DNA from 3 places in the Leucobacter manosquensis genome. Region 3 is predicted to be linked to each of the others. Evidence: predicted binding sites of a transcription regulator. Region 3 holds the regulator's gene; each other region holds the start of a gene.
What was found. The regulator HrcA, encoded in region 3, represses chaperone genes, less so after heat shock. The targets are predictions, from matches to a motif close to TTNGCACTCGNNNNNNNCGAGTGCNAA.

Region 1 (6,142 bases), 2.6 Mb from region 3:
GCTCTTCCTTGTCGAAGTCCTTCACCGTGATGAGGCCAGTGAGACGACCCTCTTCGTCGACGAGCGGGAGCTTCTCGATCTTGTGCTTGCGGAAGATCGCCGCCGCGTCTTCTCGGGAGATCCCGCGAGGTCCGGTGATGAGTGGCATGCGCGTCATCGCGTCCTCGACCCGCACCTGGGAGCGGTCCTTCGGATCGATGAATCGCATGTCGCGGTTCGTGATGATGCCGAGCAGCACATCGTTGGAGTCGACGACGGGGAGACCCGACACGCGATACTCACCGCAGATCGCATCGACTTCTGCCACGGAAGCGTCGACGGAGGTCGTCACGGGGTTCGTGATCATGCCGGCTTCGCTGCGCTTCACCCGGTCGACCATCTCGGCCTGATCCTGGATCGACAGATTGCGGTGCAGGATGCCGAGACCTCCGTTGCGTGCCATGGCGACCGCCATGCGGGTCTCCGTCACCGTGTCCATCGCCGCCGAGATCAACGGGATCTGGAGCCGGATGCGCCGGGTGAGCTGGGTCGAGGTGTCCGCCTCGCTGGGGATGACGTCGGTGTGCGCGGGCAGCAGCAGCACATCGTCGTAGGTCAGACCGGTGAACGCGAAGGGGTCACGCTGTTCCATGGAACCTCTATCTGTGTAGTGGGTGGGGCTCTCAGAGATTCGCGGGCGACCGGGATGCGGCGCCCGTACCGTCTCTCAGTCTAGGGGAATCGGGGCCGTGTTGACCTGCGCCGTCGGCGAACGCCGGAGTTGCAGCACCATGTCGACGATCAGGATCACGAGCGCGATCCAGACGCCGATGAAGCCGATCCAGCGTCCTGTCGTGATCTCCTCCTGCGTGACGAATGCACCGTAGAAGAATCCGAGGATCGGCGTCAGGAACTGCAGGAATCCGATGTGCGCGAGCGGCAGTCGTCGGGTGGCTTCGCCGAACAGGATCAGCGGGATGGCGGTCACGATGCCGCTGAACAGCACCAGCGTGGTGATGCCGGTGCCGAACGTGAAGGCCGTCAACCCGGAGGTCGCCGCGATCAGGCCGAGCTGCACCGCGGCGACCGGAAGGGTGGCGAAGGTCTCGATCGTGAGCCCGGTGATGCCGTCCACCGTTTCGCCCGCGTGCTTGTGCACGGCCCCGTAGAGACCGAAGGAGAGCGCGATGCCGAGGGCGATCCATGGGAAGGAGCCGTACGCGATTGCGGCGATCAGCACGCTGACGCCCGCGATGATCACCGCGATCCACTGCAGGCGGCTGAGGCGCTCCTTGCGGAACACGACTCCGATGAGAATGGTGAACAGCGGATTGATGAAGTAGCCGAGCGACGTCTCGAGCACATGGCCGGTCATGACGCCGATGATGAAGATCTGCCAGTTCGCATACAGGAAGAGCGCGGAGAGCGCGAACCATCCGAGCAGTCTGGGAGTGCGCAGGATCACCGCGACTCGCTGCCACCGCCGTGTGACGGTGACGAGCAGTACGCAGAAGACCAGCGTGGTCGCGACCCGCCAGGGCACGACCTCGAGGGGGCCGACCATCGCGATGAGTCCGAAGTAGAAGGGGAACGCGCCCCACCAGAGATATGCGCCGAGACCGAATCCGAGTCCCGCACGTGTCCGCTGCATCGAAGCAGTCTACTCCCGACGCACCCCCGGGTACGACAGCGGCCCCGCCGATCCCGGAGGATCGGCGGGGCCGCTGCGGAAGCGCCGCTGTTAGCGGGTGACGACGGCGAGGATGTCGCGAGCGGAGAGGACGAGGTAGTCCTCACCGCCGACCTTGACCTCGGTGCCGCCGAACTTCGAGTAGATCACGATGTCGCCGGTGGCGACGTCGAGCGGGATACGGGTGCCCGAGTCGGAGACCCGACCGGGACCCACCGCGACAACTTCGCCCTCCTGGGGCTTTTCCTTGGCGCTATCGGGGATCACGAGACCGGAAGCGGTGGTCTGCTCTGCCTCGACCTGCTTGATAACGATACGATCCTCGAGCGGCTTGATGGCGACCGACACGGTTGACCTCTTTCCAATGTCTGAAGTGTTTCCGCGCCCGCCCCATGCGAGCGCGTCTACCCAGAGTCTATGGCTCCCGTTGGCACTCGTGCAAGGGGAGTGCCAGCGTCGCGGCACGGAATCGCCGACAGCGAACAGTGCGCCGTGCCTAGAATGGAATCACGCCCTGGACTGGCATCGCCAGCGGGTCCGCGGCTCGCACCCGCTTGATTCGACGCCAACCGATGGAGGAGCAATGTCCACGCCTCAGTACCCCGAGCAGCCCACCACTCCCCTGCCGCACCTGGACCAAGATGCGACCCCGGGCCAGCAGGGCCAGACCCCGCCCCAGACGAGCGCTCCGCAGCCCCCCTCGTACCAGCCGCCGCAGAGCTACAGCTCGCAGGCGTACGGCTCGCAGGGGTACGGATCGCGGTCGACGGCGCCCATCCCGACGGGGACCACCCTCGACAAGACGAACACGTTCGCGTTCCTCTCGATCATCTTCGCATTCCTGAGCCCCGTCGCCGGAATCGTCTTCGGGCACATGGGGCTCAGCCAGATCAAGCGCACGGGTGATTCAGGCCGCGGCATCGCGCTGACCGGGCTCATCATCAGCTACGCCTACTTCGTGCTGCTCGCACTCTTCATCGTCGTGTACATCGGCTTCCTCTTCACCATCTTCGCGGCTCTGGGAAGCTCGCTGTCAGGTTTCGATTCCTACTCCTCGTACTGACATGACTGATGCGCCGAGCGCATCGGGGCGGCCTCGGAGCGTGGCTCCGGGGCCGCCCCCATTCGTCGAGCCCCCGCCCGGTTGGGAGTTCCTCCTCACCGATCAGGGTCTCGCCGCTCTCGCCGAGGCGACCCTCGAACTCGAGAGCGGCGCCGCACCGGATGCGGTCAATCGCCGCCTGAGGACGCTCGGGCGAGCGCCCGAGGAAGCAGCTGCCCTCCTCACGCAGGCGCAGTTGCGCGAACGGGCGCGTGCGAAGTTCGGTCCCCTCGCGAGCGAACTGCTGTTCACTCCGGCTGGGCTGGAGCAGGCGAGCAGGATCTCGGTGTCGCGCGGACATGCGGCCCGGTTCAGCGACGCCGGGTGCGAACGGGTGGCCGACCTCGGCTGCGGCATCGGCACGGAATCGATCGCGATGCTCGAGCAGGGCATCGCTCCCGAGGCTGTGGAACTGGATGGGTTCACCGCTCGACTCGCCGAGCACAACCTCGCGACCGTCGCCGCCCGGCGCGGGAGCCGCGCCCCTCGCGTGCGCACGGCTGACGCCGTCGATGTCGACCTCTCGGGAATCGACGGAGCGTTCCTCGATCCCGCGCGGCGCACCGCTGGACACCGCGAGACCCGCCGCCTCTCCTCCCCCGACGACTATTCGCCGTCGCTCGATTTCGCCTTCGGCATCGGATCTCGGATGCCGACGGGCGTCAAGCTGGGTCCGGGGCTCGATCGAGACCTCATTCCAGGAGAGGCAGAGGCCCAGTGGGTCTCCGTCGACGGGCATGTCGTCGAGACCGCGCTCTGGTTCGGCGCGCTCGCGAGACCAGGAATCGCTCGCGCGGCACTGGTGCACCGGGGCGGCGCGATTCACGAGATGACGGCGTCTGGCGATGCTCCCGATGTCGACGTCCGTTCGATGGGCGAGTATCTCTACGAGCCCGATGGGGCCGTGATTCGCGCGCGTCTCATCGGTGCGCTTGCAGAGCATCTGGGTGCTGGCATGATGAGCGCCGGCATCGCGTACCTCACCGGAGACGAACTGATCGCAACGCCGTTCGCGCAGACCTTCCGCCTGCTCGAACGGCTGCCCGTCAAGGAGAAGGCTCTGCGAAGGGCGCTCGCCGCGCGGGGCATCGGCACGCTCGAGATCAAGAAGCGCGGCGCCGACGTCGATCCCGCGGCCTTGCGCGCGCGACTGCGCCTGCGCGGAGCGGAGCACGCCACCCTGCTGCTCACGCGCGATGAGACCGGAAAGCACTGCGCGCTCCTCGCGGAGCGCTGCTGATCGCATCCTGTGCAACGCACGGAAGGCCCGAGGCGGATGCGCCCCGGGCCTTCGCACATGCAGCGGACTCGTTACTGGTCCAGCTGCTCCAACTGCTGCTGCAGGTTCGGGTCGTTCAGCGCGGCGCCGATGACGAGCGCAACGACGATCATCGCGATGATCGAGATGACGATGGCGAGGGCGCCGGTGATGATGCCGGTGAGGGCCATCCCCTTCGGCTGCCCCTTCTTCCGCGCCACGATGCCGAGCACCAGCGCGACCACGCCGCCGATGATGCCGACGATGCTCACCGGCCACGAGATCAGGAGGCTCACGATGCCCACGATCATCGTCGAGAGCGCGAGCCCCTTCGGCTGAGCAGGACCGCCCGAGTATGCCGGAGCGCCGGGGTTCGTCGCTGCGGGGTCGTACGCCGGAGCGCTCGGCGCGGTGTGCGCGTTCGGAGTGTGCGCGTTCGGGGTGCCGGACGGCGCGGGCGGGGGCGGAACCGGGTTCGAATTGCGGTCGTTGCCTGGCAGATTGTCGGACATGATTCTCCTTCGATCAAACGTCGATGAGGCGCATTCCCCCATTCTTCCTTCAAAGATAACGTTCAGCTTCAGCGAATGGCGAGTTTTCTCCCGGACCTGAAGCGGCCTTGACAGGCGGCTTCTCCGTCAGAGCACCTGCACCTGCTGCACCGGGAGCGTCGAGTCGGCTCCGAAGGAGAGCCCGGACGGCTCGTGCCCGCCGGCTACGAGCTGAGCGCCGAGGGAGGCGATCATCGCGCCGTTGTCGGTGCAGAGCGACAACGGCGGAACGCGCAGTTCGATCCCGGCCGTCGCCGCTCGCTCCGTCGCCAGCTCGCGGACGCGCGCGTTGGCGACGACACCCCCGCCGAGCAAGAGGCGCGGCACCCCGAGGTCGCGGCAGGCCGCGACCGCCTTCGTCAGCAGCACGTCGGCGACGGCCTCCCGGAAACTCGCCGCCACGTCCGCCACCGGCACCGATTCCCCGGCCGCCACGCGCTTCTCGACCCATCGCGCGACCGATGTCTTCAGTCCCGAGAACGAGAAATCGTAGCGGTGGCGCTCCAGATCCTTCGGCAGCGTGAGGCCGCGCGGGAAGCGAATCGCGTGGGGATCACCCGTCGCAGCGACCCGGTCGATCTCGGGGCCTCCCGGGTACGGCAGACCGAGCAGGCGTGCGACCTTGTCGAACGCCTCACCTGCGGCATCGTCGATCGTCTCGCCGAGCATCTCGACGTCGGACACGAGATCGCGCACGAGCAGCAGCGAGGTGTGGCCCCCGGAGACGAGCAGGGCGATCGTCGGAAGCTCGAGCTCGCCGACGGCGCCCACGGCTCCGCGCAGTCCGTCGCCGTGCAGCAGGTCGGCGCCGACGTGGCCGACGAGGTGGTTCACCGCGTACAGCGGCTTGTCGAGCGCCACCGCCAGAGCTTTCGCAGCTGAGACTCCCACCATCAGGGCGCCCGCGAGCCCCGGGCCCGAGGTGACCGCGATGGCGTCGAGCTCTTCGAGCGCAACGCCGGCATCCGTCAGGGCGCGCTCGATCGTCGGGGTCATCGCTTCGAGGTGCGCTCGCGCAGCGACCTCCGGAACGACGCCGCCGTATCTCGCGTGCTCGTCCATGGACGAGGCGATCGCGTTGGCGAGCAGCGTGCGCCCGCGCACGATGCCCACACCGGTCTCATCGCAACTCGTCTCGATGCCGAGAACGAGCGGGTCCGTGCTCGTCATGCCTGATCCTCCATCGCCCGTCCGCTCCGAGTGCGCCCGCCCATCGCGAGCCGCATCACAATGGCATCGACGCCTTCGGGTTGGTAGTACCGCGGTCGCGTGCCGATCCCTTCGAATCCGAGGCTCTCGTAGAGCTTCTGCGCCACCGGGTTGTCGGCGCGCACCTCCAGAAACACCTCGTTCACCCCGCGCGCTTCGGCCCCGTCGAGCAGCGCATCGATGAGACGACGGCCCTGCCCGGTCCCGCGCGCGTCCGGATGCACGGCGATGGTCTGAATATCCGCTTCCGCTCCGAGCGCCAGCATGCCGGCGTACCCCAGCACCCGACCGCGCGCGTCGACGAGCACACGGTAGTCGCGGTGGTCCCCGACGAGCTCTTCGCGCATCATCGA
Region 2 (6,142 bases), 1.8 Mb from region 3:
ACGAACTGCGGGATGTCGGCACGAGCACCGACGCGGTGCGCACGATCCGCGATGAGATCGAGGGCGACGCCGCGGCGGGCGTGGGACGCGTGCAGGTGACCGAGGCCGTCACCGTCGTCCCCGGCGAGTACGCGGAAGACGAGGACGACGACGGGGAGGACGCCCCAGGGCGTTCACGCCGCTGAGCATCTCTTGGTTCCGCGAGGGCGGGCGCCCGATCCGGATGAGGATCGGGCGCCCGTTCTGCATCCCGGGGGCGCACCGACCGCCCCCGCTGTGCCGCTGCACTGCGCCGCTGCACTGCACCGCCCCCGCTGCGCTGCACCGGCGCCCCGCACCGAGATCGAGCTCGAGTGCTGAGCACGAGGGATTCGGACGGGGGGATTCGCTCGGGCTCGGTGGACACCCTCGGTCCCACGGGACTGTTGACACCGCAGCCACCATGTCCGTACAATTTGGACCGGTCCAGAATCGAGTCCAGAGTCAGGATCACTCCGGTCGACAGGCGAGGATCCCAGACCCAGGCCCGGCCCCGGCCGGCCCCACAGCGAGAACCGGTGCACGGCACCACGAAGACGAAACGAGCGAAGATGCGGACACGTGCAGACGGCACCACCGAGATCGGGGTGGGCCTCATCAGCGTCGGGTGGATGGGCCAGCTGCACAGCCGCGCCTACGCCAACCTCAAGTACGCGTACCCGGATCTCGGGCTCGCACCCCACCTGGTGCACGCGGCGGACCCGGCACCGGCGCGTACGGATGAGGCGGTGCGCGTGCTCGGGTACGAGCGGGCTTCGGCGGATTACCACGATGTGCTGAACGATCCAGACGTCGACGTCGTGTCGATCTGCGCCCCGAACTTCCTGCACTCGGAGATCGGCATCGCGGCGGCCCGGGCCGGCAAGCACTTCTGGATCGAGAAGCCGGTCGGCCGCGGCGAGCACGAGACCCGCGCGGTCGCGGACGCGGCCAAGGAGGCCGGCGTCGTCACGTCGATCGGGTTCAACTATCGCCATGCCCCCGCGATCGAGTACCTGCGCGAACTCGTGGCCGAGGGCAGGCTCGGGCGCATCACGAATGTCCGCGGGCAGATGTTCGCGGATTACTCGGCCGACCCGCGCGGCGCCCTGTCATGGCGCTTCGTGCGGGGGCTGGCGGGCAACGGCGTTCTGGGCGACCTCATGGGCCACCTGGTCGATCTCGTCCAGTACACGCTCGGCCCGATCGGCGAGGTCAGCGCAGTCACCTCGACGGTGTACGCCGAGCGCCCCGAGCTTCCGATGGGCACGGGAACCCACTTCGCGCTGATCGAGAACGGCGACATGAAACCGGTCGAGAACGAGGACTACGCCGGGATGCTCGTGCGCGTCGCGGACGGGGCTCCGGCGGCGCACGCGGTCGGCACCCTCGAGGCCTCCCGGGTCTCGGTGGGCCCTCGCGCGAGCTACGGCATCGAGGTCTACGGCACGGGCGGCTCGGCGCACTGGGACTTCGAGCGCATGAATGAGCTGCACCTCTCGGGCGGTCTGGGCGCGGAGAACCAGGGGTACACGCGCGTCATGGCCCGGCCGGGGATGGGTGATTTCAACCGCTTCCAGCCGGGAGCGGGGACCTCGATGGGATACGACGACCTCAAGGTGATCGAGGCCAAGAAGTTCCTCCAGGCGGTGCTCGGACGAGAGGCCATCAACTCGAATATTCAGGATGCGCTGTCGGCGGCCCAGGTGATATCAGCGGCCGAGCGATCGGCCGAGACGCGCACCTGGCAGTCGAGCACGCCGGTCGAGGGCACGACCGCGGCCGGCGCCTGATCCTCATCCACTCGCACTGCACCGACGAAGGAGTCGCACATGGCACATCGCGCACGCATCGCAGCCGCCCCCATCAGCTGGGGCGTCATCGAGGTCCCCGATTGGGGGCTGCAGTTGGAGCGGGAGCGCGTGCTCTCCGAGATGGTGTCGCTCGGGATCACGGCGACGGAGTTCGGGCCGGAAGGGTTTCTGCCCGACGCTCCGGCCGAGCGCGCCGCAGCGCTCGCCGCAGCGGGCCTCGAAGCCGTCGGCGGGTTCTTCCCGGTCGTGCTGCACCGGGCGGCGGTGGATCCGCTGCCGGCGATCGAGCGCGAGCTCGAGGCGTACGTCGCCTCCGGCGCCACGACGCTCGTGCTCTCGGCGGTGACGGGAGCGGAAGGGTATGACGGTGCGATCGAGTTGAGCGACCCGGAATGGGTCACGCTGCTCGCCAACCTCGATCGTGCGCACGATGCCGCCGCCGCCGTCGGGGTGGTGGCGACCCTGCACCCCCATCTCGGCACGGTGGTCGAGTCCCCGAATGCGGTGGAGCGCGTGATCGCAGGCTCCCGTATCGGCCTGTGCCTCGATACGGGTCATTACACGCTCGGCGGCGGCGATCCGGTCGCCTTCGTGGAGCAGTACGCGGACCGCATCGTGCACGCGCATCTGAAGGACGTGAGTCTCGCCGTCGCCGCGCGGGTGCGAGCCGGAGAGATCGACTATCGCGAGGGGGTGCGCCAGGGCATGTATCGGTCACTCGGCGCCGGCGACGCGCGTATCGTGGAGATCGTCCGCGCGCTGCGCGGCGTGGGGTATGCCGGATGGTACGTGGTGGAGCAGGATACGGTCATCGAGCACGAAGCTCACGCGGTAGCGGCGTTCGACAGCGCGCGCCGCAGCGTCGCCTGCCTGCGCGAGGCGCTCGGCGCGACCGACATCCCGGAGGCGTCATGAGTGCGCCGCTGCGCATCGGCATGCTGGGCGCGTCGCGCATCGCCGAGGAGTCGATCATCGCGGCGACGGCGGAGACCGGTGATATTCGTGCCGCTGTCGCGGCGAGGGATCCCGAGCGCGCTCGTCACTACGCCGCCGAACGGGGCTTTTCGGCGGCAGCGGAGAGCTACGCGTCGCTCATCGAAGACGACTCGCTCGACCTCGTCTACATCGGCCTTCCCAACGGGCTGCACGCCGAGTGGGCGGCACGAGCGCTCGAAGCCGGACGCAATGTGCTCGTCGAGAAGCCGTTCGCGGCGAACCTCGCAGAATTCGATCGCGTCGCCGCCAGACTCGAGCGCTCGGCCGGCTGGGCGTGGGAGGCATTCCACTACGCCGATCATCCGGCCATGCATCGCCTCATCGGTCACGTGCGCGAGGGCGCGATCGGGGAGATCCGCGGTGTCGACGTGCATATGGACATGCCGGCGCCCGCGCCGCGCGACCCGCGATGGAGCTTCGATCTCGCCGGCGGCGCGCTGATGGATCTCGGGTGCTACGCGCTGCACGCCCTGCTCCTGCTCGGAGATCAGCTCGGAGGAGAGCTCGGGGGTGTGCGTCTGCCGACTGCGGCGCCGCTCACCCTCGACTTCGCGCGGGCTGAGGGGCACACGGGTGATGCGAGGGTCGATGCGACGGTCGTCGCCGGATTGGAGCTCGGAGGCGTGCCCGTGTCGATGCACACGAGCATGGCGAGCGACGAATGGAACTTCGGGCTCCGAGTGCACGGAAGCCTGGGCGAGGTCGTGCTGCCGAACTTCGTGAAACCCCAGGAGGACGGGCGCCTCATCGTGCGCACGACGACGGGAGCCGGCGTCGAAGAGCGTTCGGAGCACTTGGGCGCCTCGCCGTCGTACACCCACCAACTGCGCCGCATTCGGTCAGCGGTGCGCAGCGGTGAGCGGTCGCGCGTCGGCCTCGAGCACTCCCGTCGTACGATGGCTCTCATCGACGAGGTGTACACGGCGGCGGGTCTGCCGCTTCGGCCGGGCCGCCTGGCCTCCTGATCGCTGCGGCGGCGGATCGGAAGCTCCCTGAGTCCGCGCGTCCCGGTTCGCGCGTGACGCAGTGGGGCGCCCGGCGCCCCACTGCGTCACGCGGCGTGCGTACGGTGCCGGATCAGTGGGTCAGGGACTTCTGAGTGTCGCTCTCGACGTGCTCGGACTGACCCTGCACGGCGATCTTGCGCGGCTTCGCCTGCTCGCTCACGGGGATCACGACGCTGAGCACGCCGTTGTCGTACGAGGCGGAGATGCCGGCGATGTCGACGCCCTGCCCGACGCTGAACTGCCGCAGATAGGTGCCGGAGGGGCGCTCACGCGTCAGCCACTTCGAGCCTTCTGCCACGTCGGCGGTGCGCTGCGCACGGATTGTCAGGAGCTGGCCGTCGACACCGACGTCGATCGAGCCCGGGTCGACGCCGGGCAGATCGGCGTTCAAGACGTACCGCTCGTGGTCGCGCTGGAGGTCGACCGGCATCTGGCGCGGACCGGAGCGCGCTTGCTGGAGCGCTCCTGCGGCCCAGCGATCCAGCTCGCTGAAGGGATCGAATGTCATTGCCATGATGATTTTCTCCTTCCAGTGAAACTTGAGTGGAGGTCACTCAATGTGAATATAAATTAGCACTCGGTACCTGAGAGTGCTAATGAAGCTCGCTGCAAGATCTCTGAAAATCGCGGTCTGTCGGCCGTCGCGGTCGAGGTGCCGAGAGGGGCGCGACGGCGCACTCACGGGGACGTGAGCTGCGCCGCGAGTTGCAGCAACTGCGACTCGGAGCCGATCCTGCCGATGAGTTGCACCCCCATTGCGTGCCCGGTCGGCAGCCGCATCACCGGCACAGCGACCGCTGGCAGCCCTGAGACGTTCACCATCGACGTGAAGGGAGCCCACTCGCACTGCAGCCGGTAGTCGTCATCCGGATGCATCGATGTGAAGGCGCCGACGCGCGGGGGGAGCATCGTGAGTCCGGGAGTGAGGACGGCATCGTAGGCGCCCCACTGCTGTCGCGCGTCTGCGGCGAAATCGCGCAGCCGTGCCCCTGCGCGCTCATGCGCCTCGACGGTTCGTGCGCGGGCGCGCTCGCGGAAGAGGCCGGTGAGGGGCATCAGGCGTGCTGCGGCATCGGGAGCGAGCGCCAGACGCGAGAGGCCCGCCGTCCACGAGGTCGTGAACGCCTCGGGGTACTCCGGGTCGTAGGCGAAGGTCGCCTCATCCATGCGGTGACCGCGGGCGGCGAGGCGCTCCCTGGCCGCCTCGAACGCGGAGCCTGATTCGGCACTGAGCGCGATCGGATACACCGATGCGAACGGCGAGGCCGCAGAGTACGCGATGCGGAGTCCGGTGAGCTCATCGGCGGCGCGCACGGCCGCCAAGGCTGGCTCCCCCGTCGCGCCGCGCTGCGCATCGAAGAGCATCGCCGCGTCGGCCGGGTCCCGGGCCAAGGGGCCGCTCACCGTCAACCGCGGCGCACCGAACTCGTCGTGCAGGGAGGGAGCGGCCGCGGCCAGATCCCCTGGCACCGCGCCGAGACCCGGCTTGAGCCCGACGAGACCGCACGCGAGCGCTGGGATGCGGATCGAACCGCCGCCATCCGTTCCCGGACCCATGGGGATGAGATCGGCCGCGACCGCAGCCGCGCTCCCGCCGGAGGATCCGCCCGGAGTGCGCGAGGGGTCGAGCGGATTGCGCGCGGGTGGCGCGATGGCGTTCTCGGAGTAACCGGTCAGGCCGAGCTCCGACACCTGCGTCTTCCCGAGCGGAATCGCTCCGGCCGCGCGCAGCATCGCGACTCCCGGAGCGTCGGCGGTGGCCACGCGGTGGCGAAGGGCGGCACTGCCGCGGGTCGTCGCCATTCCGGCGACCTCTACGAGGTCCTTGACGGCGATGGGCAGCCCATGGAGACGAGGCAGCGTCGAGCGTTCCGAGCGTGATGTCGCCGCGAATCGCGCGTCGGCTGCCGTCGCGTCCGTGTGAGCCTGGTCGCCGATGACCGCGAGGAATGCTCCGAGTTCGTGGTGCGCCTCGATGCGGCGCAGATACCGTTCGGCCACCTCGCGCGCGGAGACGTCGCCGCGGCGGAGCGCGTCGCGCCATGCCAGCGCGGTCTCCGCCGTCGCGTATTCCATCCGCCCAGCTTACGAGCGCCAGCGCCGGGAATGCGCGTCGAAGCGCATCCGTTCCTCCGAGGCGCCCGGTGCCGGCGCAGCGAGGACGCCGTTCCCGGCGCGGGGTGTATAGTGATACTCGTTCTCATTAGAAAGTGTGTCATGACTCAGAAGCCCCGCTCCGTGAAACCCGCCGTTCTCGCCGCCGCAGCACTCGCATCGCTCCTGGCACTCACCGCCTGCAGCGGCGGC
Region 3 (6,142 bases):
GCCCGATTTCGCCGTCGGTCTCGAACCGCTCGGCAAGGCGTTCGTCGGACTCATCAAGATGATGATCGCGCCGATCATCTTCTGCACCATCGTCATCGGCGTCGGCTCCATCGCCACGGCCGCGACGGTCGGAAAGATCGGCGGGCTCGCCCTCGCCTACTTCATGACCATGTCCACATTCGCTCTGGCGATCGGCCTGGTCGTCGGCAACCTGCTCCACCCGGGAACAGGCCTCGACATGCAGGGAGCGGAGTACACGGTCACGGGCGAAAGCAGCAGCACACAGGATTTCGTGCTCGGCATCATCCCGACGACGTTCTTCTCCGCGTTCACGGGCGAGAGCGTGCTCCAGGTCCTCTTCATCGCTCTCCTCACGGGCTTCGCACTCCAGGGCCTCGGCGAACGCGCGACGCCCATCATGGACGCCATCAAGCACCTGCAGACGCTGGTCTTCCGCGTTCTCAGCATGATCCTCTGGCTCGCCCCGCTCGGAGCATTCGGGGCCATCGCGGCTGTCGTCGGGAAAACCGGGATCGCAGCGATCTGGAGTCTCGGAGTGCTCATGCTCGGCTTCTACATCACCTGCATCGTCTTCATCGTCGGAGTGCTCGGCACCCTGCTCTATGCGGTCACGCGCGTCAACATCTTCGCAGTCATGAAGTACCTCGGACGCGAGTACCTGCTCATCGTGGGCACGTCGTCATCCGAATCGGCCCTGCCGCGGTTGATCGCGAAGATGGAACACCTCGGAGTCTCGAAACCCGTCGTCGGCATCACGGTGCCCACGGGGTACTCGTTCAACCTCGACGGCACCGCGATCTACCTGACCATGGCCTCGCTCTTCATCGCCGCCGGAATGGGAGACCCCATGAGCCTCAGCGAGCAGATCGGGCTGCTCGTCTTCATGATCATCGCTTCGAAGGGAGCCGCCGGTGTGACGGGCGCGGGACTCGCGACACTCGCGGGCGGACTGCAGGCGTACCGGCCTGAGCTCGTCGACGGGGTCGGCGTGATCGTCGGCATCGACCGCTTCATGTCGGAAGGGCGGGCGCTCACCAACTTCACCGGCAACGCTGTTGCGACGCTGCTCCTCGGATCATGGACGAAGCAGGTCGATATGCAGCGCGTGCATCGAGTGCTCCGCGGGGAGGCGCCATTCGATGAGACGACCCTCACCGGCGACAATCACGGCGACTCGGATTCCCACGCACGCGTCGAGGCGGATCCTCGCTTCCGGCGGCGCTGATCAGCGGCAGCCCGGCTCACCAGCGCTGGAACGCCGCATTCAGCACCGCGAGCGCAGCGGGACCGGCGGAGGAGGTCCGGAGCACCGTGTCGCCGAGGAGCAGAATCGATGCTCCGGCTTCCTCCAACCCGTCGAGCTCGTCGCCGGCGAACCCGCCCTCCGGTCCGACGACGAGCAGCAGCTCATCAGCCGGGTGCGCGGATTCGGCTGCGGACCGCGCCCACGTCGAGACCCGAGAGGTGCCGCGCGGGTGCAGCACGACGACCGTCTCCTGCTCGCGGCTCGCGATCTCGCGCAACCCGTCGAGCGAAACCGGCTCGCGCACTTCGGGAATGCGCGCGCGCATCGATTGCTTCGACGCCTCTCGCGCGACGCGCCTCCACTTCGCGAGCCCCTTCGCGATCCTCTCCTGGGCACCGGAGCCATCCCAGCGGGAGACGGAACGCGCGGCCTGCCACGGCACGATGGCATCGACGCCGAACTCGGTCGCCTGCTCCACGGCTCGCTCGTCTCGGTCGCCCTTCGCGAGCGCCTGCACGAGCACCAGACGCGGACCGGCGGGCGGCGCTGACGGAATGACGCGATCGATGCGCACGGTGAAGCGATCCTTCGCGACCGACTCGACCGCGCCGTCCCCCAGTGCGCCGGCACCGTCGCCGATCGCCGTCCGCTCGCCGACGCGCAGGCGGCTCACGCGTACGGCGTGACGTCCCTCATCACCGCTCACCTCGACGAGCGACCCCGGAACGATGTCGGAAGCGTCGAGGTCTTCGCGGTAGTAGAGGTTGGCCACGCTCAGCCCTGACGGAAGAAGCGGTCGCGAATCTTGCCGAAGAAGCCCTGATGGAATTCGCCGAGGTGCGGAGCATCGTCCTTGCGCAGCGAGGCGAGCTGCCGCACCAGATCCTTCTCCCGATTCGAGAGCTTCGTCGGCGTGGCGACCTGCACGGCGATCTTCAGATCACCGCGCGTCGTGCTGCGCAGTCCCTGGATCCCGCGACCGCGAACCGTGAGCATGTCTCCGGATTGCACCCCCGGCTCGACCTCGACCTCGACCTCGCCGTCGAGGCCCGCGAGCTTCGCATCGGCGCCGAGAATCGCATCGGTCATGGAGAGCTGCATCGTGCACAGCAGGTCATTGCCGTCACGGCTGAAAATGTCGTGATGCATCACGCGGAACTCGATGAACAGGTCGCCGTTCGGCCCGCCGCCGGGGCCCACCTCGCCGCCGCCGCGCATCTGCAGGCGCGTGCCGGTGTCGATGCCGGAGGGAACCTCGATGGGGAAGGTGCGGCGCTCGCGCACGCGCCCCTTGCCCGCGCACTGCACGCAGGGATGCTCGATGATGGTGCCGTACCCCTGGCAGCTGCCGCACGGGTGCATGGTGACCACATTGCCGAAGAGCGACCGTACCTGGCGCTGCACCTGCCCCTGGCCACCGCAGACGTCGCAGGTGACGGGATGCGTGCCCGGCTGGCAGCAACTGCCCTGGCAGACTTCGCAGAGCACCGCCGTATTCACGGTGATCTCGCGCTGCGTGCCGAAGATGACGTCTTCAAGCGAGACGTCGACCCGGATCATCGCGTCGTCCCCGCGCTCCGAGCGCGAACGCGGACCGCGCTGACCCGCACCGCCGAATCCGGCGCCGCCGAAGAAGGTCTCGAAGATGTCGCCGAACCCGGCGGCGCCCCCCTGCGAGCCGCCCATGTCGTAGTGCTGCCGCTGCTCGGGGTCGCTCAGCACGTCGTACGCATGCGTCACGCTCTTGAACTGCTCGGCCGCGTCCTCGCTCGGGTTCACGTCCGGGTGCAACTGGCGTGCCAGCCGCCGGTAGGCCTTCTTGATCTCTTCGGCGCTCGCTTCGCGGGAGACGCCGAGGGTCTCGTAATGATCGGCCACGCTATATCGCTCCTCAGGTAGGGGTGTCGTCGGGTGGGCAGGAGGAGCGGCGGCTACCGCTCCTCCCCCAAGAATCGGTTGAGGTAGCGCGCGATCGCGCGCACTGTGGCGATGTTGCCGGCGTAGTCCATACGCAGCGGCCCCAATACGCCGAGTTTCGAGATCGCGATGCCGTCCTCGTACTTCGACGCGATGATCGAGGTCTCTGAGAGCCCGTAGGCCTCGTTCTCACGACCGATCGACGCCGAGACATCGCGGTCGTCGTGCACCAGCTCGCCGAGAAGTCGAAGCAGGGTGACCTGCTCCTCAATGGCTTCGAGCACGACGGGCAGCGATCCGGCGAACTCGCCATCCGGTCGGGAGAGGTTCGCGGCGCCAGCAACGGCGATGCGGTCATTGCGGTTGGCCTGCAATTGCCCCGACACCACCGCGAGCACGCGGCGCACGAGATCGGACTCGTCTGGTTGCGACCAGAGCGGCAGATCCTCCACGAGACGCGTCACCGCACCCGCAGCCGTCTCGACGTCGCTGCCCACCGCCGCATCGGCGATGCGCTGCCGGAGGCCGTGCACCCACGCCTCCGTGACGCGCGAGGCTGGAAGGAGGGCCACCTGCTGCTCCACCACTCCGCTGCCGAGAATCAGGACGCTGAGCACCCGATCCTCGCCGATCGCGACGAGGTCGATGTGACGCACGACCGTGCGGCGCAGCGACGGGTACTGCGCGACCGCGACCTGGTTGGTGAGCTGGGAGAGCATGCGCACCGTGCGCGCCATGACGTCGTCGAGGTCCGACGACTCGCCGAGGAAGCGCTCGATCGCGGATCGCTGCGCCGAACTCAACGGACGAATGCGTGCGAGCGTGTCGACGTAGAGCCGGTACCCCTTGTCGGTGGGCACGCGGCCCGAGGACGTGTGCGGCTGCGCAATGAGCTCGTCTTCCTCGAGCAGGGCCATGTCATTGCGAATGGTCGCTGCGGAGACGCCGAAGCTGTGGCGGTCGACGATCGCCTTCGACCCGACGGGCTCGTTCGACGACACGTAATCGCCCACGATCGCGTGCAATACCGCGAGGCTGCGCTCCGAAACCATCGCCCCTCCTGACCCTGGCACTCACTTGTTCCGAGTGCCAAGTCTAGCGCAGGCACGGTGGCATGCGACCGCTACCGCTCCCAGCGAACACGGTCGTGCGAGGGGTCCACGAGCGGCGTCCCGCAGCCCCGACGGGGATGGGATCAGCCGCCCAGCAGTCGGTGCACGACGGTGTCGGCGAGCAGTCGCCCGCGCAGCGTGGGAACGAGGCGTCCGGCGATCGCGGCCCGCCCGTCGAGGAGCCCGTCCGCGATGAGCTGCGGGATCGAGCGACGTTCGTCGGCGCTCAGCACGTCAGCGGGAAGCCCGTCGACGATCCTGGTCTCGAGCAGGATGCGCTCCTCTCGCCGAGCCGCCTCCGACAGGGTCTCGCGCGAATGCGCGGGCGAGACGCCCTGCGCCATGCGCTGCGCGTATGCGCCCGGATGCTTCACGTTCCACCACCGCACTCCGCCCACGTGGCTGTGGGCTCCGGGGCCGGCCGCCCACCAGTCCTCACCCGTCCAGTACGAGAGGTTGTGGCGCGACCGCGTCTCCGGCGAGCGCGACCAGTTGCTGATCTCGTACCAGGAGAAACCCGCCTCCGCGAAGCGGGCGTCGGCGAGCTCGTACATGTCGGCGTGCAGGTCCTCGTCGGGGGCGGCGACCTCCCCGCGTCGGATCTGCGCGGCGAGCTTCGTGCCGCGCTCGATGATCAGCGCGTAGGCCGAGATATGGTCGGGTTCGCAGGCGAGCGCTGCATCGATCGAGCGCTCCCAATCGGCGAGGCTCTCGCCCGGCGTGCCGTAGATGAGATCGACGCTCACCTGGAGCCCGGCATCGCGCGCCCACTGCGTGACCAGCGGCACGCGCTCAGGGGTGTGCGTGCGGTCGAGCGTCGCGAGCACGTGCGGTACGGCGGACTGCATGCCGAAACTCACGCGCGTGAATCCCGCGTCGGCCAGCGTTCGCAGGTACTCGGCGTCGACCGAGTCGGGATTCGCCTCCGTCGTCACCTCAGCCCCGTCGGCCAGCCCCCACTCAGCCCGGATGCGCCCGAGCATGCGAGCGAGATCGTCGGCCGGCAGCAGCGTCGGCGTGCCCCCGCCGAAGAACACGGTCGATACCTGCCGTTCCGGAAGCCCGGCGAGTCGCAGCACGCGGCCGCCCAGGGTCAGCTCCTGCTCCACCTGCGCGGCGTAGTCGCCCCGCGAGGTGCCGCCGAGCTCACTGGCCGTGTACGTGTTGAAATCGCAGTATCCGCAGCGCACTCGGCAGTACGGCACGTGCACGTACACGCCGAAGTTGCGGGCATGCGCGCCGACCGCGACCTCGGGTGGGAGCGCGCCGTCCTCCGGGGCGGGGTCTCCCTCAGGCAGCGCGCTCGGCACGGCGGTCTCCTGATCCTGCGTTCCACTCGGGGCAGAACAGCCCCCTCATCACGACCGTCTACTGGGTCGGCGCTGGTGAGTCGGGCCGTTCGCGTCGGCGCCCGGCAGATGGCCGGGGGCGTCGTCTTGCTCCGCGATGCCGTCGGACGCCTGCACAGGCTCGACCTCGGGCTCGGCCACAACCACAGGCTCGGGCACAACCTCAGGCTCGGGCTCGGGCTCGGGCTCGGGCGGAGCCTCGGGCTCGGTCGCCTGTACGGGCTCGGGCGCAGCCTCAGGCTCGGCATCCGGCGCCGCATCGACAGCTGGCTCCGCCGCGGGGGTCTCCGCCTGCGCGGCCGGGCCGAGATCCGGAACGGGCTGAGCACCGGGAGCGAGCGCGGCGATCCCGCGCTTGACGGCATCGAGCGCGGCACGGACGTCGGCGCGGCCGCGCAGGCCGAGCAACCCGTTCTTCGGCGCTGCGACGAACCCGCGGGCGACGGCCCACACCGTATCGTCGGCGCGGAACTCGATCAGGAAGAGCTGCTCGCCGA

Region 1: groES (co-chaperone GroES) is a predicted target of HrcA. The motif match lies at 2,097-2,123, and genes of this name have one in related genera.
Region 2: JSQ98_RS10985 (Hsp20/alpha crystallin family protein) is a predicted target of HrcA. The motif match lies at 4,406-4,432, and genes of this name have one in related genera.

What each region holds. Positions count from the first base shown of each region.
Region 1 is NZ_JAFEVO010000001.1:3,113,333-3,119,474, reverse strand. It holds gene guaB (IMP dehydrogenase) at 1-631, opposite strand, end outside; gene rarD (EamA family transporter RarD) at 707-1,630, opposite strand; gene groES (co-chaperone GroES) at 1,721-2,017, opposite strand; gene JSQ98_RS14585 (DUF4190 domain-containing protein) at 2,253-2,732, shown strand; gene JSQ98_RS14580 (THUMP-like domain-containing protein) at 2,734-4,011, shown strand; gene JSQ98_RS14575 (DUF4190 domain-containing protein) at 4,083-4,541, opposite strand; gene tsaD (tRNA (adenosine(37)-N6)-threonylcarbamoyltransferase complex transferase subunit TsaD) at 4,668-5,750, opposite strand; gene rimI (ribosomal protein S18-alanine N-acetyltransferase) at 5,747-6,142, opposite strand, start outside.
Region 2 is NZ_JAFEVO010000001.1:2,347,162-2,353,303, forward strand. It holds gene JSQ98_RS10965 (ATP-binding cassette domain-containing protein) at 1-185, shown strand, start outside; gene JSQ98_RS10970 (Gfo/Idh/MocA family protein) at 591-1,811, shown strand; gene JSQ98_RS10975 (sugar phosphate isomerase/epimerase family protein) at 1,851-2,747, shown strand; gene JSQ98_RS10980 (Gfo/Idh/MocA family protein) at 2,744-3,793, shown strand; gene JSQ98_RS10985 (Hsp20/alpha crystallin family protein) at 3,906-4,349, opposite strand; gene JSQ98_RS10990 (amidase) at 4,514-5,911, opposite strand; gene JSQ98_RS10995 (metal ABC transporter substrate-binding protein) at 6,053-6,142, shown strand, end outside.
Region 3 is NZ_JAFEVO010000001.1:539,234-545,375, reverse strand. It holds gene JSQ98_RS02490 (cation:dicarboxylate symporter family transporter) at 1-1,246, shown strand, start outside; gene JSQ98_RS02485 (16S rRNA (uracil(1498)-N(3))-methyltransferase) at 1,263-2,039, opposite strand; gene dnaJ (molecular chaperone DnaJ) at 2,042-3,145, opposite strand; gene hrcA (heat-inducible transcriptional repressor HrcA) at 3,199-4,236, opposite strand; gene hemW (radical SAM family heme chaperone HemW) at 4,380-5,606, opposite strand; gene JSQ98_RS02465 (DUF1990 domain-containing protein) at 5,655-6,142, opposite strand, start outside.